One region of the Bradyrhizobium sp. ISRA436 genome, then DNA from elsewhere that is predicted to be linked to it. Evidence: predicted binding sites of a transcription regulator. Region 1 holds the regulator's gene; the other holds the start of a gene.
The links. Region 1 encodes PhoB, which activates phosphate uptake and scavenging genes when phosphate is short. Its sites were predicted from a motif close to TGTCATNNANCTGTCAT; they were not measured.
Positions count from the first base shown of each region.

Region 2: ugpB (sn-glycerol-3-phosphate ABC transporter substrate-binding protein UgpB) is a predicted target of PhoB. The motif match lies at 3,788-3,804, and genes of this name have one in related genera.

Region 1 covers NZ_CP094519.1:7,130,734-7,138,514, reverse strand. Annotated here, with positions in the region: gene pstC (phosphate ABC transporter permease subunit PstC) at 1-444, shown strand, start outside; gene pstA (phosphate ABC transporter permease PstA) at 449-1,294, shown strand; gene pstB (phosphate ABC transporter ATP-binding protein PstB) at 1,291-2,109, shown strand; gene phoU (phosphate signaling complex protein PhoU) at 2,121-2,840, shown strand; gene phoB (phosphate regulon transcriptional regulator PhoB) at 2,899-3,609, shown strand; gene MTX23_RS33175 (GcrA family cell cycle regulator) at 3,708-4,220, opposite strand; gene MTX23_RS33170 (aspartate aminotransferase family protein) at 4,705-5,913, shown strand; gene argF (ornithine carbamoyltransferase) at 5,913-6,839, shown strand; gene MTX23_RS33160 (Hsp33 family molecular chaperone) at 6,990-7,781, shown strand, end outside.
Region 2 covers NZ_CP094519.1:108,031-115,811, reverse strand. Annotated here, with positions in the region: gene MTX23_RS00505 (sn-glycerol-3-phosphate import ATP-binding protein UgpC) at 1-608, opposite strand, end outside; gene ugpE (sn-glycerol-3-phosphate ABC transporter permease UgpE) at 613-1,461, opposite strand; gene ugpA (sn-glycerol-3-phosphate ABC transporter permease UgpA) at 1,465-2,346, opposite strand; gene ugpB (sn-glycerol-3-phosphate ABC transporter substrate-binding protein UgpB) at 2,416-3,732, opposite strand; gene MTX23_RS00485 (CaiB/BaiF CoA-transferase family protein) at 4,153-5,358, opposite strand; gene MTX23_RS00480 (organic hydroperoxide resistance protein) at 5,555-5,980, opposite strand; gene MTX23_RS00475 (MarR family transcriptional regulator) at 6,139-6,609, shown strand; gene MTX23_RS00470 (GIY-YIG nuclease family protein) at 6,606-6,845, opposite strand; tRNA gene MTX23_RS00465 (tRNA-Ala) at 6,979-7,054, opposite strand; gene MTX23_RS00460 (TIGR02300 family protein) at 7,156-7,563, opposite strand; gene aroA (3-phosphoshikimate 1-carboxyvinyltransferase) at 7,710-7,781, shown strand, end outside.

The DNA of each region.
Region 1 (7,781 bases):
CTGTTCAACGCCTCGCTGATCCTCGCGATCATGGTGCTGCCGTTCATCACCGCGATCTCGGTCGACGTGTTCAAGACCGTGCCGGCGGTGCTGAAGGAAGCCGCCTACGGCATGGGCTGCACCACCTGGGAGGTCGTCCGCAGCGTCGTGATCCCCTACACCAGGGTCGGCGTGATCGGTGGCATCATGCTGGCACTCGGGCGCGCGCTCGGCGAAACCATGGCGGTGACCTTCATCATCGGCAACTCGTTCCGTATCTCCTCGTCGATCTTCGCGCCGGGCACCACGATCTCGGCGGCGATCGCCTCCGAATTCGCCGAGAGCGACGGCCTGCACCAGTCCGGCCTGATCCTGCTCGGCCTGCTCCTGTTCGTGCTGACCTTCTTCGTGCTGGCCGGAGCGCGGCTAATGCTGCTGCGGCTGGAAAAGAAAGCGGGGAAGTGACGCCATGAACCCGATCTACAAATCACGCCGCCGCAGTGACATCGTCGTCCGCGCCTTGTGCATCGGCGCCGCGCTGTTCGGCGTCACCTGGCTGGCGCTGATCCTGTTCACGCTGCTCTACAACGGCGTCGCGGGCCTGAGCGTGCAGCTCTTCACCCAGAACACGCCGCCACCGGGCTCGACCGAGGGCGGCCTGCTCAACGCCATCGTCGGCTCGATCATCATGACGGTGATCGGGGTCGGCATCGGCGCGCCGCTCGGCCTGTTCGCCGGCACCTACCTTGCCGAATACGGCCGGCATGACAAGCTCACCTCGGTGATCCGCTTCATCAACGACATCCTGCTCAGCGCGCCCTCGATCATCATCGGCCTGTTCATCTATGGCGCCGTGGTGGTGCCGATGCGCGGCTTCTCGGCGATCGCCGGCGCGCTGGCGCTCGCCGTGATCGTGATCCCGGTCGTGCTGCGCACCACCGAGGACATGCTGCTGCTGGTGCCCAACCCGCTGCGTGAGGCGGCCTCCGCGCTCGGCCTGCCGCGCTCGTTGGTGATCAAGCGAATCGCCTATCGTGCCGCCCGATCGGGTCTGATCACCGGCGTGCTGCTGGCGACCGCCCGCGTCGCCGGCGAAACCGCACCGCTGCTGTTCACCGCGCTGTCGAACCAGTTCTTCAACCTGAGCCTGACCAGCACGATGGCCAACCTGCCGGTGACCATCAACAACTTCGTGCAAAGCCCCTACGCCTACTGGAAGGAGTTGGCGTGGAGCGGTGCATTGCTCATCACCATCACCGTGCTCGCGCTCAACATTGGCGCGCGTATCCTTGGTGCCGAAAGGGCCGCAAAATGACCGAGCTTTCCGTTTCGACGACTGTCGCGAGCCACGTTCCCCAGGTGCCGCTTCCGGAGGCACCGCCGAAAGTCACGGTGCGCAACCTCAACTTCTATTACGGCGAGCACCACGCGCTGAAGAACATCAACCTGACGCTGGGCACCAACCGCGTCACGGCGTTCATCGGTCCGTCGGGCTGCGGCAAGTCGACCCTGCTGCGCATCTTCAACCGGATGTATGATCTCTATCCGGGCCAGCGTGCCGTCGGCCAGTTGATGCTGGACCAGACCAACATCCTCGACCCCAAGCTCGACCTCAACCTGTTGCGCGCGCGGGTCGGCATGGTGTTCCAGAAACCGACGCCGTTCCCGATGACGATCTACGAGAACATCGCCTTCGGCATCCGTCTCTACGAGAAGATCTCGAAGTCCGAGATGGACGACCGCGTCGAGAAGGCGCTGCGCGGCGGCGCGCTGTGGAATGAGGTCAAGGACAAGCTGAACGCCTCGGGCCTCTCGCTCTCGGGCGGGCAGCAGCAGCGCCTCTGCATCGCCCGCACCGTCGCGGTGCGGCCCGAGGTGATCCTGTTCGACGAGCCGTGCTCGGCCCTCGACCCGATCTCGACCGCCAAGGTCGAGGAGTTGATCCAGGAATTGTCCGAGGACTACACGATCGCGATCGTCACCCACAACATGCAGCAGGCGGCGCGCGTGTCCGACAAGACCGCCTTCATGTATCTTGGTGAACTGATCGAGTTCGACGACACCAACAAGATCTTCACCTCGCCGAGCGATCGACGCACCCAGGACTACATCACCGGCCGGTTCGGCTGAGGAGACACGCGATGGCTTCTGAACATACCGCCAAGGCATTCGACAGCGATCTGCAGGAACTCACGCGCCTGGTCGCCGAGATGGGCGGCCTCGTCGAGCGCATGATCACCGAATCCGTCGACGCGCTGATCCGCCGCGACGTCGCGCTCGGCAAGCGTGTCGTCGCCGCCGACGTCGAGATCGACGGTCTGCAGCACGTCATCGAGGAGCGCGCGGTGCTGACGATCGCGCGCCGCCAGCCGATGGCGATCGACCTGCGCGAGATCGTCGGCGCGATGCGGGTGGCCACGGATCTCGAGCGGATCGGCGACCTCGCCAAGAACATGGGCAAGCGCGTCGCGGCGCTGGAGAGCGATTTCCAGCCGCTGAAGCTGATCCGCGGCCTCGAGCACATGACCGACCTCGTGCTGTCGCAGGTGAAGTCGGTGCTCGACGCCTACGCCGCGCACGACCTGCCGGCCGCGATGGCCGTCTGGAAGGGCGACGAGGAGGTCGACGCGATCTGCACCTCGCTGTTCCGCGAACTGCTCACCTACATGATGGAGGACCCGCGCAACATCTCGTTCTGCATCCATCTGATGTTCTGTGCCAAGAACATCGAGCGGATCGGCGACCACGCCACCAATATCGCCGAAACCGTGTTCTACATGATCGAAGGCCAGCAGATCACCGACAAGCGCCCGAAGGGTGATATGACCACCTTTGCCACCACAGTGCCGGGCAACGGCTAGCTGAGGTGCTTGGTTCGCGTCCGGGCAACGGATCAACACAGAGAAAGAACATAGACCGATGAGCGCACGCATTCTGGTAGTCGAAGACGAGGAAGCGCTGACGACGTTGCTGCGCTACAACCTCGACGCGGAAGGCTACGACGTCGAAACGGTCGGGCGCGGCGACGATGCCGACACAAGGCTGAAGGAGCGTGTTCCCGATCTCGTGGTGCTTGACTGGATGCTGCCGGGCCTGTCCGGCATCGAGTTGTGCCGCCGCTTGCGCGCGCGGCCCGAGACCAAGCAGCTCCCGATCATCATGCTGACTGCGCGCGGCGAGGAGAGCGAGCGGGTCCGCGGCCTCGCCACCGGCGCCGACGATTACATCGTCAAGCCGTTCTCGGTGCCGGAGCTGCTGGCGCGCGTGAAGGGCCTGTTGCGCCGCGCGAGCCCCGAGCGGCTCGCGACTGTGCTGACCTATGGCGACATCGAACTCGACCGCGAGAAGCGCCGCGTGGCGCGCTCGGGCCGTCCGATCGATCTCGGGCCGACCGAGTATCGCCTGCTTGAGTTCTTCCTCGAGCATCCCGGCCGCGTGTTCAGCCGCGAGCAGCTGCTCGACAGCGTCTGGGGCCGCGACATCTATATCGACGAGCGGACCGTCGACGTGCATATCGGCCGGCTGCGCAAGCTGCTCAATCCCGGCCGCGAGCAGGATCCGATCCGCACCGTGCGCGGCGCCGGCTATGCGCTGGACGACCGCTTCGCCAAGGCCGAGCCGCAGCATTAAGCGTGAGTGTCGTCGCGGCGCCTGCCGGGACACATCACCAGGCTCTGCAGGCATAAAAAATCCCCGCTTGCGCGGGGATTTCGTTTCATGAGCTGTGTTTACCGTGTCGGCGGTTTGTTGGCCGGGCGGCGCCGATCGGCGGCCGGCTGGTAGGCGACACGCGAGTGATGCGCGCAATAGGGCAGGCCGGTGAGTGCCTTGCCGCCGCAGAAGAAGAATTCGGGGCTCGAGGGGTCGCCGACCGGCCAATGGCACGTGGCCTCGTTCAGCTCGAGCAGGGACAGCCGCTGGCTCATCGGAACCACATTGTCATAGGCGACCGGATCCGGCTCCAGCTCGACCTCGAAGGCGTGCGCGAGCGCCGTGTTGCCACGCGAGACCGGGCGTGCCACCCGCATCATGTGTTGGGCGGGACGGGCCTTGCGCTGCCGCGGGGCCGCGGTGGAGGGGGCCTTGGCACGGCCGGACAGGCCAAGCCGATGCACTTTGCCGATCACGGCGTTTCGCGTCACATTGCCGAGTTCCGCCGCAATTTGGCTGGCCGACAGGCCCGCCTCCCAGAGCTTCTTCAGCTGCTCGACGCGATCATCGGACCAGGTCAATACCGTCATCGCATTCTTCCCTTCGCCTTGCGCCGGCCAGTCATTGGAGCGGCGCTGCGAGCCAAATCTGACAAATATCCCTGCGGGCAGAATCCCTTAGCCCTCGCCGGACGCGGTTTTGCGCCCGAACGTGTACGCAGAACGAAAGCTACTTAGAGGGTCCAGTACTGCCGCACGAGATGTCGTATCCGACAGGCCAAACGCTACAATATGGCGTGACTCTGGCGCAAGAGTCCGCGGCAGCGCGTCCACATGTTCCCACACTTATGCATTGCAAAGAGGCTTTTCCACCTCACCGGAATGCACCGGATCGCGCGCGTTTCGCATTGCAGGAAGGCCACTTCGTGGCGATTGACAGCGACTGCCCGCAGCATACAATGTTTGCCACGTGCCGCCCGAAAAGGCGGCACGTTTTGTTTTCCGAAGCTGGCCGTTGCTGCGCTGGCGTCAAGGCACGCGGCAATTGTCGGCCTCAAACCCGTCAGTGATTGCCATGACCAATAGCGCCACGTCGCATCTGCTCCCCGTCTTCGCCAGGGTCGATCTCGGCTTCGAACGCGGCGAGGGCGCCTGGCTCGTCGCAACCAACGGCGATCGCTATCTCGATTTCACGTCAGGTGTCGCGGTCAACGCGCTCGGGCACGCGCATCCGCATCTGGTCAAGGCGCTGCAGGAACAGGCGACCAAGCTCTGGCACATGTCGAACCTGTTCAAGAGCCCGGACGGCGAGGTGCTCGCCGCACGGCTCTGCGAACAGAGCTTTGCCGACTACGTGTTCTTCTGCAATTCCGGCGCAGAAGCGATGGAAGGCGTGATCAAGCTGGTCCGCCACTATCACTTCTCCAAGGGCCATGCCGAGCGGTACCGCATCACCACCTTCGAGGGCGCGTTCCACGGCCGCACGCTCGGAACACTCGCCGCCACCGGTTCCGCCAAATATCTCGAGGGCTTCGGTCCGCCGATGGATGGATTCGACCAGGTTCCGCATGGCGACATCGAGGCGGTGAAGAAGGCGATCGGGCCGCACACTGCCGGCATCCTGATCGAGCCGGTGCAGGGCGAGGGCGGCGTGCGCTCGGCGCCGCAAGCCTTCTTCAAGGCGTTGCGTCAGCTCTGCGACGAGCACGGCCTGTTGCTTGCGTTCGACGAGGTGCAGACCGGCATGGGCCGCACCGGCGAACTGTTCGCTTACAAGCGCCTCGGCGTCACGCCCGACGTGATGTCGCTTGCGAAGGCGCTCGGCGGCGGCTTCCCGATCGGCGCTGTGCTGGCGAGCGCGAAGGCCGCGGCCGGCATGGCGCCGGGCTCGCACGGCTCGACCTTCGGCGGCAATCCGCTGGCAGTGGCGGCCGCCAATGCCGTGCTCGACGTCATGCTCAAACCCGGCTTTTTCGATCACGTGCAGAAGATGTCGCTGCTGCTCAAGCAGAAGCTCGCCTCGGTCGTCGATCGCTATCCCGGCGTGATCTCCGACGTGCGCGGCGAAGGCCTGTTGATCGGCGTCAAGGCCGTGGTGCCCTCGGGCGATCTCGTCACCGCGCTGCGTGAGCAGAAGCTGCTCACCGTTGGCGCCGGCGACAATGTCGTGCGGTTCCTGGCGCCGCTGATCGTCACCGAGGCCGAAATCGACCATGCGGTCGGAAGTCTCGAGCGCGCGTGTGCCGCGCTGACGGCTGCACAGCCGAAGAAGGCGGCGGGATGATGAGCAAGCCTGTCCGCCACTTCCTCGACATCAACGAGCTGCCGCTCGCCGAGCTGCGCAACATGCTCTCGGCCGGCGCCGCCATGAAGGCGAAGCTGAAGGCCCACGAGAAGGGCAAGAAGCCGCTCGAAGGCAAGACGCTGGCAATGATCTTCGAGCGCCCGTCGACCCGCACACGGGTATCGTTCGACGTCGGCATGCGCCAGCTCGGCGGTGAATCGATCATGCTGACCGGCGCCGAGATGCAGCTCGGCCGCGGCGAGACCATCGCCGACACCGCGCGCGTGCTGTCGCGCTATGTCGATGCGATCATGATCCGCATCCTCAACCACGATGCGCTGCTGGAGCTTGCAGCGCACGCCACCGTTCCCGTGATCAACGGGCTGACGCGTCGCTCGCATCCGTGCCAGGTGATGGCCGACCTGATGACCTTCGAGGAAAATCGCGGGTCGATCGAGGGCAAGACGGTGGCCTGGACCGGCGACGACAACAACGTGCTGGCCTCCTGGGCGCACGCCGCCGAGCGCTTCAAGTTCAATCTCAACGTCGCGACCCCGCCGGAGCTCGCGCCGAAGAAAGCGATGCGCGACTGGATCAAGACCACCGGCGCGTCGATCGTGCTCGGCACCGATCCGGAAGCCGCGGTCCGCGGCGCCGATTGCGTCGTCACCGACACCTGGGTGTCGATGGGCGACAAGGAGGGCGAGCACCGCCACAACGTGCTCAGGCCCTACCAGGTCAATGAAAAGCTGATGTCGCTGGCCAAGCCCGACGCGTTGTTCATGCACTGCCTGCCCGCGCATCGCGGCGAGGAGGTCACCGACGAGGTGATCGATGGCCCGCAGTCCGTCGTGTTCGACGAGGCGGAAAATCGCCTGCATGCGCAGAAGGGCATTCTGGCCTGGTGTTTTAACGCGGTCGCATAGCGCGCATTTAATGCTGTCGTCCCGGCCTCGCGCCGGGACCAGTAACCGCTGCTGTGAGTTGTCGCGAAAACTTGAGCTCGAGAGGCTTGGGCTCAAGCTTCGCGCGTGAACCCCTTTCGTTTAGCGGTCCGAGACCCCAGATAGAGCGCCATGGTTCCACAATCCCCCGACACCAAAATCGCTGCCGAGGCGCCGACCCGCGCGCCATCGGCCATTCCGGTTGACGACGCGGTGCTGGCCTTCGAGGTCGACGCGCTGGACCTGCGCGGACGGCTGACCCGGCTCGGTCCCGCGCTCGACGAGATCCTGCACAAGCACGATTACCCGCCGCCGGTGGGCAAGCTGCTGGGCGAGGCCATCGTGCTGACGACGCTGCTCGGCTCATCCGTCAAGTTCGAGGGCCGCTTCATCCTGCAGACCCGGACCGACGGTCCGGTCTCGCTGCTGATCGTCGATTTCCGGGCACCCGACCGGCTGCGCGCCTATGCGCGCTATGACGCCTCCCGCCTCAAGCCGGGCCTCACCTCGGGTGAGCTGCTCGGCAAGGGCCATCTCGCGATGACCATCGACCAGGGGTCGAACACGAGCCGCTATCAGGGGCTGGTCGCGCTGGAGGGCGGCAGCCTGGAAGACGCGGCGCACGAGTATTTCCTGCGCTCCGAGCAGATTCCGACCCGGGTCCGCCTTGCGGTCGGCGAAGAAATGCGCGGCGGCGAGGGCGGCAAGCTGCACTGGCGCGCCGGCGGCATCATGCTGCAGTTCCTGCCGAAGGCGGCGGAACGCGCCAAGCAGGCCGATCTGCATCCCGGCGACGCGCCGGAGGGTACCGAGGCGCACAGCGTGCCTGAGGACGACGCCTGGGTCGAAGGACAGTCGCTGATCTCGACCGTCGAGGACGTCGAACTGATCGATCCCGATCTCTCCGGCGAGCGGCTGCTCTAC
Region 2 (7,781 bases), 490 kb from region 1:
TCGGCGAGCGTCATCGCCTCGAGCTGGTCGTGGGTGACGTAGATCGATGTGGTGTTGAGACGGCGCTGCAGTTTGCGGATCTCGACGCGCATCGCGATGCGCAGCTTGGCATCGAGGTTCGACAGTGGCTCGTCGAACAGGAACACCTTCGGCTGGCGGACGATCGCGCGGCCCATCGCCACGCGCTGGCGCTGGCCGCCGGAGAGCTGTCCAGGCTTGCGGCCCAGCATGGCGCTGAGCTCGAGGATGCGGGCGGCTTCCTGCACGCGGGTATCGATCTCGGGTTTGGGCATGCCGCGATTGCGCAACCCGTAGGCCATGTTGTTGTAGACGCTCATATGCGGATAGAGCGCGTAGTTCTGGAACACCATCGCGATATCGCGTTCGGCCGGCTCGATCTGGTTGACGATGCGGCCGCCGATGTCGATCTCGCCGGAGGTGATGGTCTCGAGCCCGGCGACCATCCTGAGCAGCGTCGATTTCCCACAGCCGGAGGGGCCGACCAGCACGCAGAACAGGCCGTCGGCAACGTCGACATTGACGCCTTTGATCGCCTCGAAGCCGTTGGGGTAGGCCTTGCGAACGTTGCGCAGCGTTACATTGGCCATCGGCCTACTTCTCCGTCTCGATCAGGCCTTTGACAAACAGACGCTGCATCAGCAGGACGACCGCCACCGGCGGCAGCATGGCGAGGACCGCGGTGGCCATCGCGACGGACCATTCGGTCAGGGCGTCGTGCACGTCGATGATCTTCTTGATGCCGATGACGATGGTCTGCATGTCGTCGCGCGTCGTGATCAGAAGCGGCCAGAGATACTGGTTCCAGCCGTAGATGAAGAGGATGACGAACAGCGCCGCAATGTTTGTCACCGACAGCGGCAACAGCGTGTCCCAGAAGAAGCGGATCGGACCGGCTCCATCTATCTTCGAGGCCTCCACCAATTCCTTCGGCACGGTCATGAAAAACTGGCGGAACAGCAGCGTTGCCGTCGCCGACGCGATCAAGGGCAGGATCAGGCCGGAATAGGAATCCAGCATGTGCAGGTCCGACGTGATCTTGTAGGTCGGAAAGATACGCACTTCGACCGGCAGCATCAGCGTGATGAAAATGGTCCAGAACGCCGCCATCCGGAACGGGAAATTGAAGAACACGATCGCGTAGGCCGAGATGATCGAGATGGCGATCTTCCCGGCGGCAATGCCCATCGCCATGATCAGGCTCGCCACCATCATGCTGCCGACTGGCTGGCGCGTGGTCCGTCCGGTGCCGGAGAAGATGGTGTTCCAATAGGTTTCCAGCGCATGAGTGCCGGGATAGAGCGGCATCTGTCCGTTGGCGATGATGGTGTTGTCGTGGGTGGATGCGATGATCGCGAGATAGACCGGGAAGGCGACGACGATCACGCCGGCCAGCAGCACGAGGTGGGGCAACAGATTTCCAAATCTCCGATGCTGGACCATTGGCTAGTAATGGACCTTCTTTTCGACATAACGAAACTGGATCGCGGTCAGCGCCACGACGATGATCATCAGGATGACCGATTGAGCCGCCGAGCCGCCGAGATCGGAGCCGACCTTGCCGTCTTGGAACACCTTGTAGACCAGCGTCTGCGTGGCGCCGTTCGGGCCGCCGCCGGTCGCCGTGTCGATGATGCCGAGCGTATTGAAGAACGCGTAGGTGATGTTGATGACGATCAGGAAGAAAGTCGTTGGCGACAGCAGCGGGAACACGATGGTCCAGAATCGCCGCGCGGGCCTCGCGCCGTCGATCGCGGCTGCCTCGATCACGCTTTTGGGGATCGACTGCAAGCCGGCAAGGAAGAACAGGAAATTGTAGCTGATCTGATTCCAGACCGCGACGATAACGATCAGGATCATCGCATGCGTGCCGTTCAGCACCGGATTCCAGTCAATTCCATAGCTCTGCAGGGCGCGCGCGATCATGCCGAGGCCTGGCTGGAACATGAAGATGAACAGAACGCTCGCCACTGCGGGCGCAACCGCATAGGGGATGATGAGGAATGTGCGATAGATCTGCACGCCCGCGATGTTGCGATTGGCCATGACCGCAAGCAGCAAACCGATGGCGAGCGAGAAGAACACCACCAGCAGCGAAAACACGAAGGTCGTACCGATCGCCTGGTAATATTCGGGCGTCTTCAGAAGGCTGGCGTAGTTCTCGAACCAGACGAACTCGGTCGAGAGTCCGAACGCGTCCTGCACGAGAAAGGATTGCCAGAGCGCCTGCGCTGCCGGCCAGTAGAAAAAGATCAGGGAGATCGCAAGCTGCGGCAAAACCAGGAGGCAGGCGAGCAGCTTGCCTGAGAAGATTGCCCGGTTCTCCATGAAGCTCCCGCCCCCTTTCGTGACATCGTGGCTGCGGTCGCTGATCCCGCAGCCACGATATGAGCGACCTTACTTGGCCGCGGTCCGCTCGAACTGGCGCAGCATCTGGTTGCCGCGCGAGACCGCAGCGTCAAGCGCCTCCTTGGCCGACTTCTTGCCGGCGAGCGCCGCTTCGATCTCTTCAGACCAGACGTCGCGCATCTGGACCATGCCGCCGAAGCGCAGGCCGCGGGAGTTTTCCGTCGGCGGCTTGTTGGTCAGCTCCTTCAGCGGCACTTCGAGGATCGGGTTCTTGTCGTAGAAGCCCGACGCCTTGGTCTTGTCGTAGGCCGCCTTCGTAATGGGCAGATAGCCGGAAACCTCGTGCAGGTAGACCTGGCGGTCGGTATCCGAGAGGAAGGTGAAGAATTTCGCAATTCCCTTGTACTCCTCGGCCGACTTGCCGGCCATCACCCACAGCGAAGCTCCGCCGATGATCGAGTTCTGCGGCGCTCCCTTCACCTCCGGGAAATACGGCATCGGCACCGCCGTATAGTTGAACTTCGCGTTCACCTTGACGTTCGGATAGAAGGCCGAGGACGTCATGTACAACGGACATTCGCCGGACGTGAATCGTCCCTCACCGGTATTGGTGCGGCCCGAATAGTCGTAGCTCTTGTCCTTCTGCAGCTCGACAAGGTTTTCGAGCAGCTTGATTTCCATCGGATTGTTGAATTCGAGCACCGTATCGAAGCCGTCGAGCCCGTTGGCCTTCGTGCCGATCGGCAGGTTGTGCCAGGCGGAGAACTGCTCGATCAGGCCCCACGTGATCCAGCTCGAGGAGAAGCCGCAGGTCGGGCTCGTCGCGTGCAGCTTCTTGGCGTCGGCGAAGACCTCAGGCCAGGTCGTCGGCGGCGCGTCGATGCCGGCCTTCTTCAGGGCGTCGAGATTGACCCACATCACCATGCTCGACGAGTTGAACGGGAACGACAGCATGTCGCCCTTGGAGGTCGAGTAATATCCCGTGATCGCCGGCAGGTAGGACTGCGGGTCGAACTTCTCGCCTTGCTCCTTCATCAGCTCGGAGACCGGCTTGATCGCGCCCTTCGCGGCCATCATGGTCGCGGTGCCGACCTCGAACACCTGCATGATGCCCGGTGCATTGCCGGCGCGAAACGCCGCGATGCCCGCGTTCAGCGTGTCGGCGTAGCTGCCCTTGAAGGTCGGGACGATCTTGTAGTCGTGCTGGGATGAATTGAAGTCGTTGGCAAGCTTGACCACGACGTCGTTGTTTGGGCCGGTCATAGCGTGCCACCACTGAATCTCGGTCACCGCAAGCGCAGGTGACGAGAACGCAAGCGTGGCAGTCGCCGCCACTGCAGCAGCACCGAATCGTCGAAAAAGCATCAAAACCCCTCCCGGTTGGACCGTCATCTTTCGTTACGCGCGTTAGCAGCGCCGGATGACGTTCAAATGACCGTATAAACGAAAGCCATCGTACGGGGGAAGCCAGCGCGAAGGGAAGCGGTAAAAAAGGCGGATGCCGCAGCCGTGCCCCTGCAGTGCAACGTCAGGCGTGACGTTGCACCGCATCCGGGGGGTTAGTGGTGTCTAGAACATGGTGAGATTTGGTTGAGTTGTCGCTGCAATGGCAGTGCAAACCTCTCCCATAGGGAGAGGTCGCGCCGAAGGCGCGGGTGAGGGGTTAAACTCTCTCGTGGGACCCGAACCCCTCACCCGATTTGCTACGCAAATCGACCCCTCCCCGCTGGGGAGAGGTGAAGAGCTCGCGGCTAGACCGATTCAAATCAGGGTCATCGGCGCTGGTTAGCGCTTGCGCTCGGGGCCGCAGACCACGCCCTTGTCGACCAGGGCGTTGATCTCGTCTTTTGAGTAGCCGAACTCACTCAGCACTTCCGCGGCGTGCTGGCTGAACTTCGGCGGCGTGCGCCGCAGGTTCGGCTTGGTGCGATCGAGCCGGATCGGAGAGCCGACGCCCTTGTACCAATCCTTCTCGATGATATCGCCGCGGTAGATCGTGTGCGGGTTGGTCAGTGCCTGGTCGATCTTCTGCACCGGCCCGGCCGGCAGGCCGGCGGCGAGCAGCCGGTTGCACAGCGGCTCGGCCTCGTGCTGGCTGAACACGGCGGCAAGCTCTTCGCGCAGCGCATCGCGGTTGGCGATGCGGTCCTTGTTGCGGGCAAAGCGCGGATCGGTGCCGAGCTCGGGCTTGCCGATCTCCCGGGCGAGCTTGCGGAACGTCCCGTCATTGCCGACGCCGATGAAGATGTTGTCGGTCTTGGTCGGGAAGATCGCGTAGGGCACGAGGTTTGGATGCTCGTTGCCGGTGAGCGACGGCGGCTTGCCATGCATGAAGTAGTTCGCGGTGTGCGGATGCATGATCGCAAGGCCGGTCTCGTACAGCGTGGTCTCGAGAAACTGGCCGAGGCCCGAGCGTTGCCGCTCCGACAGCGCCATCAGGATGCCGATCGCGGCATAGAGCCCGGTGGTGATGTCGACCAGCGGCACACCGATGCGCATCGGTCCGCTCTCGGGCGAGCCGGTGGCCGCGATCATGCCGGTCATCGCCTGGATGATCGCGTCATAGCCTGGATTGCCGCCGCGCGGGCCGTCGGCGCCGAAACCGCAGATCCGGCAATGCACGAGGCGCGGAAACTTCGCGCGCAGCACGTCGTTTCCGATGCCCCATTTGTCGAGCGTGCCCGGCTTGAAATTCTCGATCAGCACGTCGGCGGTCTCGAGCATCTTCATCAGCACCGCGCGCCCGCCCTCGGAGGCGAGGTCGAGGCCGATCGAGCGCTTGTTGCGGTTGATGCCGACAAAATAGGCCGCGTCCTCCTCGTGGAAGGGAGGGCCCCAGTCCCGGACTTCGTCGCCCGCCGGCGGCTCGACCTTGATCACGTCGGCGCCGTGGTCGGCAAGGATTTGCGTGCAATAGGGGCCGCCGAGCACGCGCGTCAGATCGATCACGCGCAGTCCGGTCATCGCGCCTGTTGGCGCAGGGGTATTCATGGAAGCAACCTTCGCTCAGGTGGGATCGGAAATAGGGTCCCAGAGCTAACGGTCTTCAGGCGAGGCAGCAATGCCCTCGCGCGCGCAGGCCCATGCAGCGGGCCGTTCTCATGTTCGCCAAGCGAACCGAAGCCTGCTTCGGGTAGGCGGGAAACGAATGGCCCGCCACGCGTGGCGGACCATTCGCGGAGACGAATTAGACGACCGTCAGCTTGACGTCGACATTGCCGCGGGTCGCGTTGGAATAGGGGCACACTTGATGCGCCTTCTCGACCAGCGCTTCGGCGTCCGCGCGCGGCACACCGGGCAGCGAGACCGCGAGGTCGACGGTGAGGCCGAAGCCGCCGGCCGAACGCGGGCCGATGCCAACCGTCGAGGTCACCGAGGCGTCGGCGGGAACCTTCGGGCCGCCCTGGGAGGCCACGAACTTCATGGCGCCGATGAAGCAGGCGGCATAGCCGGCCGCGAACAGCTGCTCAGGGTTGTTGCCGGCGCCACCGCCGCCACCGAGCTCTTTGGGGGTCGCGAGCTTGACGTCGAGCGCCCCGTCGAGGGTCGCCGCATGGCCGTCGCGGCCGCCGGTTGCCTTGGCGCTGGTCTTGTAGAGCACGTTCACAGACATCGTGGTCTCCCTTGGGTCTGAATTCGATCGTCAATAGGTTGCGTGAAATTAGATTGTGTGCAATATAAATTGTGCGGCCTCACATTTAATTGTTCGCAATTGAATCCCGGGTCACGTGGAGCCACAATGACCCCGGCATGACAAGTCTGACGGGATTCATGACCAGGAAACAGACGGCGGCCGATCAGGCGCTGCGGCTCGACAACCAGATCTGCTTTGCGGTCTATTCGACCGCGCACGCCTTCAACCGCGTCTACAAGCCGCTGCTCGACAAGCTTGGCCTGACCTATCCGCAATATCTCGTCATGCTGACCATGTGGGAGCGCGACGGCGTCCCGCTCAAGGATATCGGCCAGCGGCTGTTCCTGGACTCGGGCACGCTGACGCCGCTGCTCAAGCGGCTGGAGGCGGCGGAGCTGATCAAGCGGAGCCGCAGCACCGAAGACGAGCGCCAGGTGCTGATCGCGCTGACGCCCCAGGGGCACGCGCTGCGCGAAAAGGCCAAGTCGGTACCGCAATCGATCCTCGCGGCGTCGGCCTGCTCGGTCGGCGAATTGCTGGCGATGAAGGACCAGATTGTCGCGCTGCGCGACCGGCTGAATGCGGTGCTGGGGGAGAAGGGGAGCTAGAGGCGCTTCTTGGCGAAGGCACGGCCGGAGTGCAATTTGAGGTACTTCTCGAACGCGAGGGCTTTGTACTTGTCCGAAAATGCGCAGTACCAGACGAGCTGCCAGGGTCGGAATTTTGAGGTGTGTGCCGACTTGCCCGCGTTGTGCTCAGGGATACGGCGCTTCAGGTCTTCGGTGGCGCCAACGTATTCCTGATCGGGGAAATCGATGCTGCGGATGACGTAGACGTACCACATTGGCATCCACGGGCAGGCGCCACGAGCAGGGATTCCAGGCCGTCCGTCTACGCCCTTCGGGCTACGCCGGACACCACGCTTCGCCCTCTGGGCAACTCGTGGCTGCGCCACGCGTAGCCCGAAGGGCGAAGCGTGGTGGAGCCAGGCGGGATCGAACCGCCGACCTCTTGCATGCCATGCAAGCGCTCTCCCAGCTGAGCTATGGCCCCGTAAGTCTTCCAGTTTGGGCACGACCTTCCAGCCCTGCCCGGGCCCCCGAGTCCTAGGCGACTCGTGAGGCAGCACCCTTCACCACAGATTGGCGACGATCTCAAGTCTCTTCGTCACCTCCAACGTCACCAATGATGTCGGTGACGTCCTCATCGCCCTCTTCCTCGTCGGCGATGAAGGTCGAATCATCGTCGTCATCGTCCTCGAGGCTCTCATCAATCTCGATATCGTCCTCGGATTCGGGAACCTGAGCCTTGACCTTGCCGGTGTTCTCCTCGGCATCGGCCTCCTCGAGCGAGACCAACTCTTCGGTCTCGGCCGCCTCGGGCATTTCGGCTGCGGTGGTGGGCGAGCTCACATTGGCGCCGCGGCCCCGCGGCGGGGCCACCGGCGCGATCGGCACGACCTCGCCGGTGTAGGGCGAGATCACCGGATTCTTGTTGAGATCGTAGAACTTCTTGCCCGTGGTCGGGCAAATGCGCTTGGTTCCGAGATCGGACTTGGCCACTTGGTGATCCTGGGAATTTTCCTGAAAAACGGAGCTTCACTTGGCTAGTTGAGGGGCCGCTGTCAATAGCGGTTTGCGCGCATTTGACGGGCGCGTGACGTGGTGTTGCCTATGTGATACCTGCCGCGGCGCGAGAGGACACAATCTTGGCTCATTCCGACACCCCGACCCCGCTGGAAGCTCGTGCGAGCGGCCCCTTGGCCGGCAAAGTCCGCGTT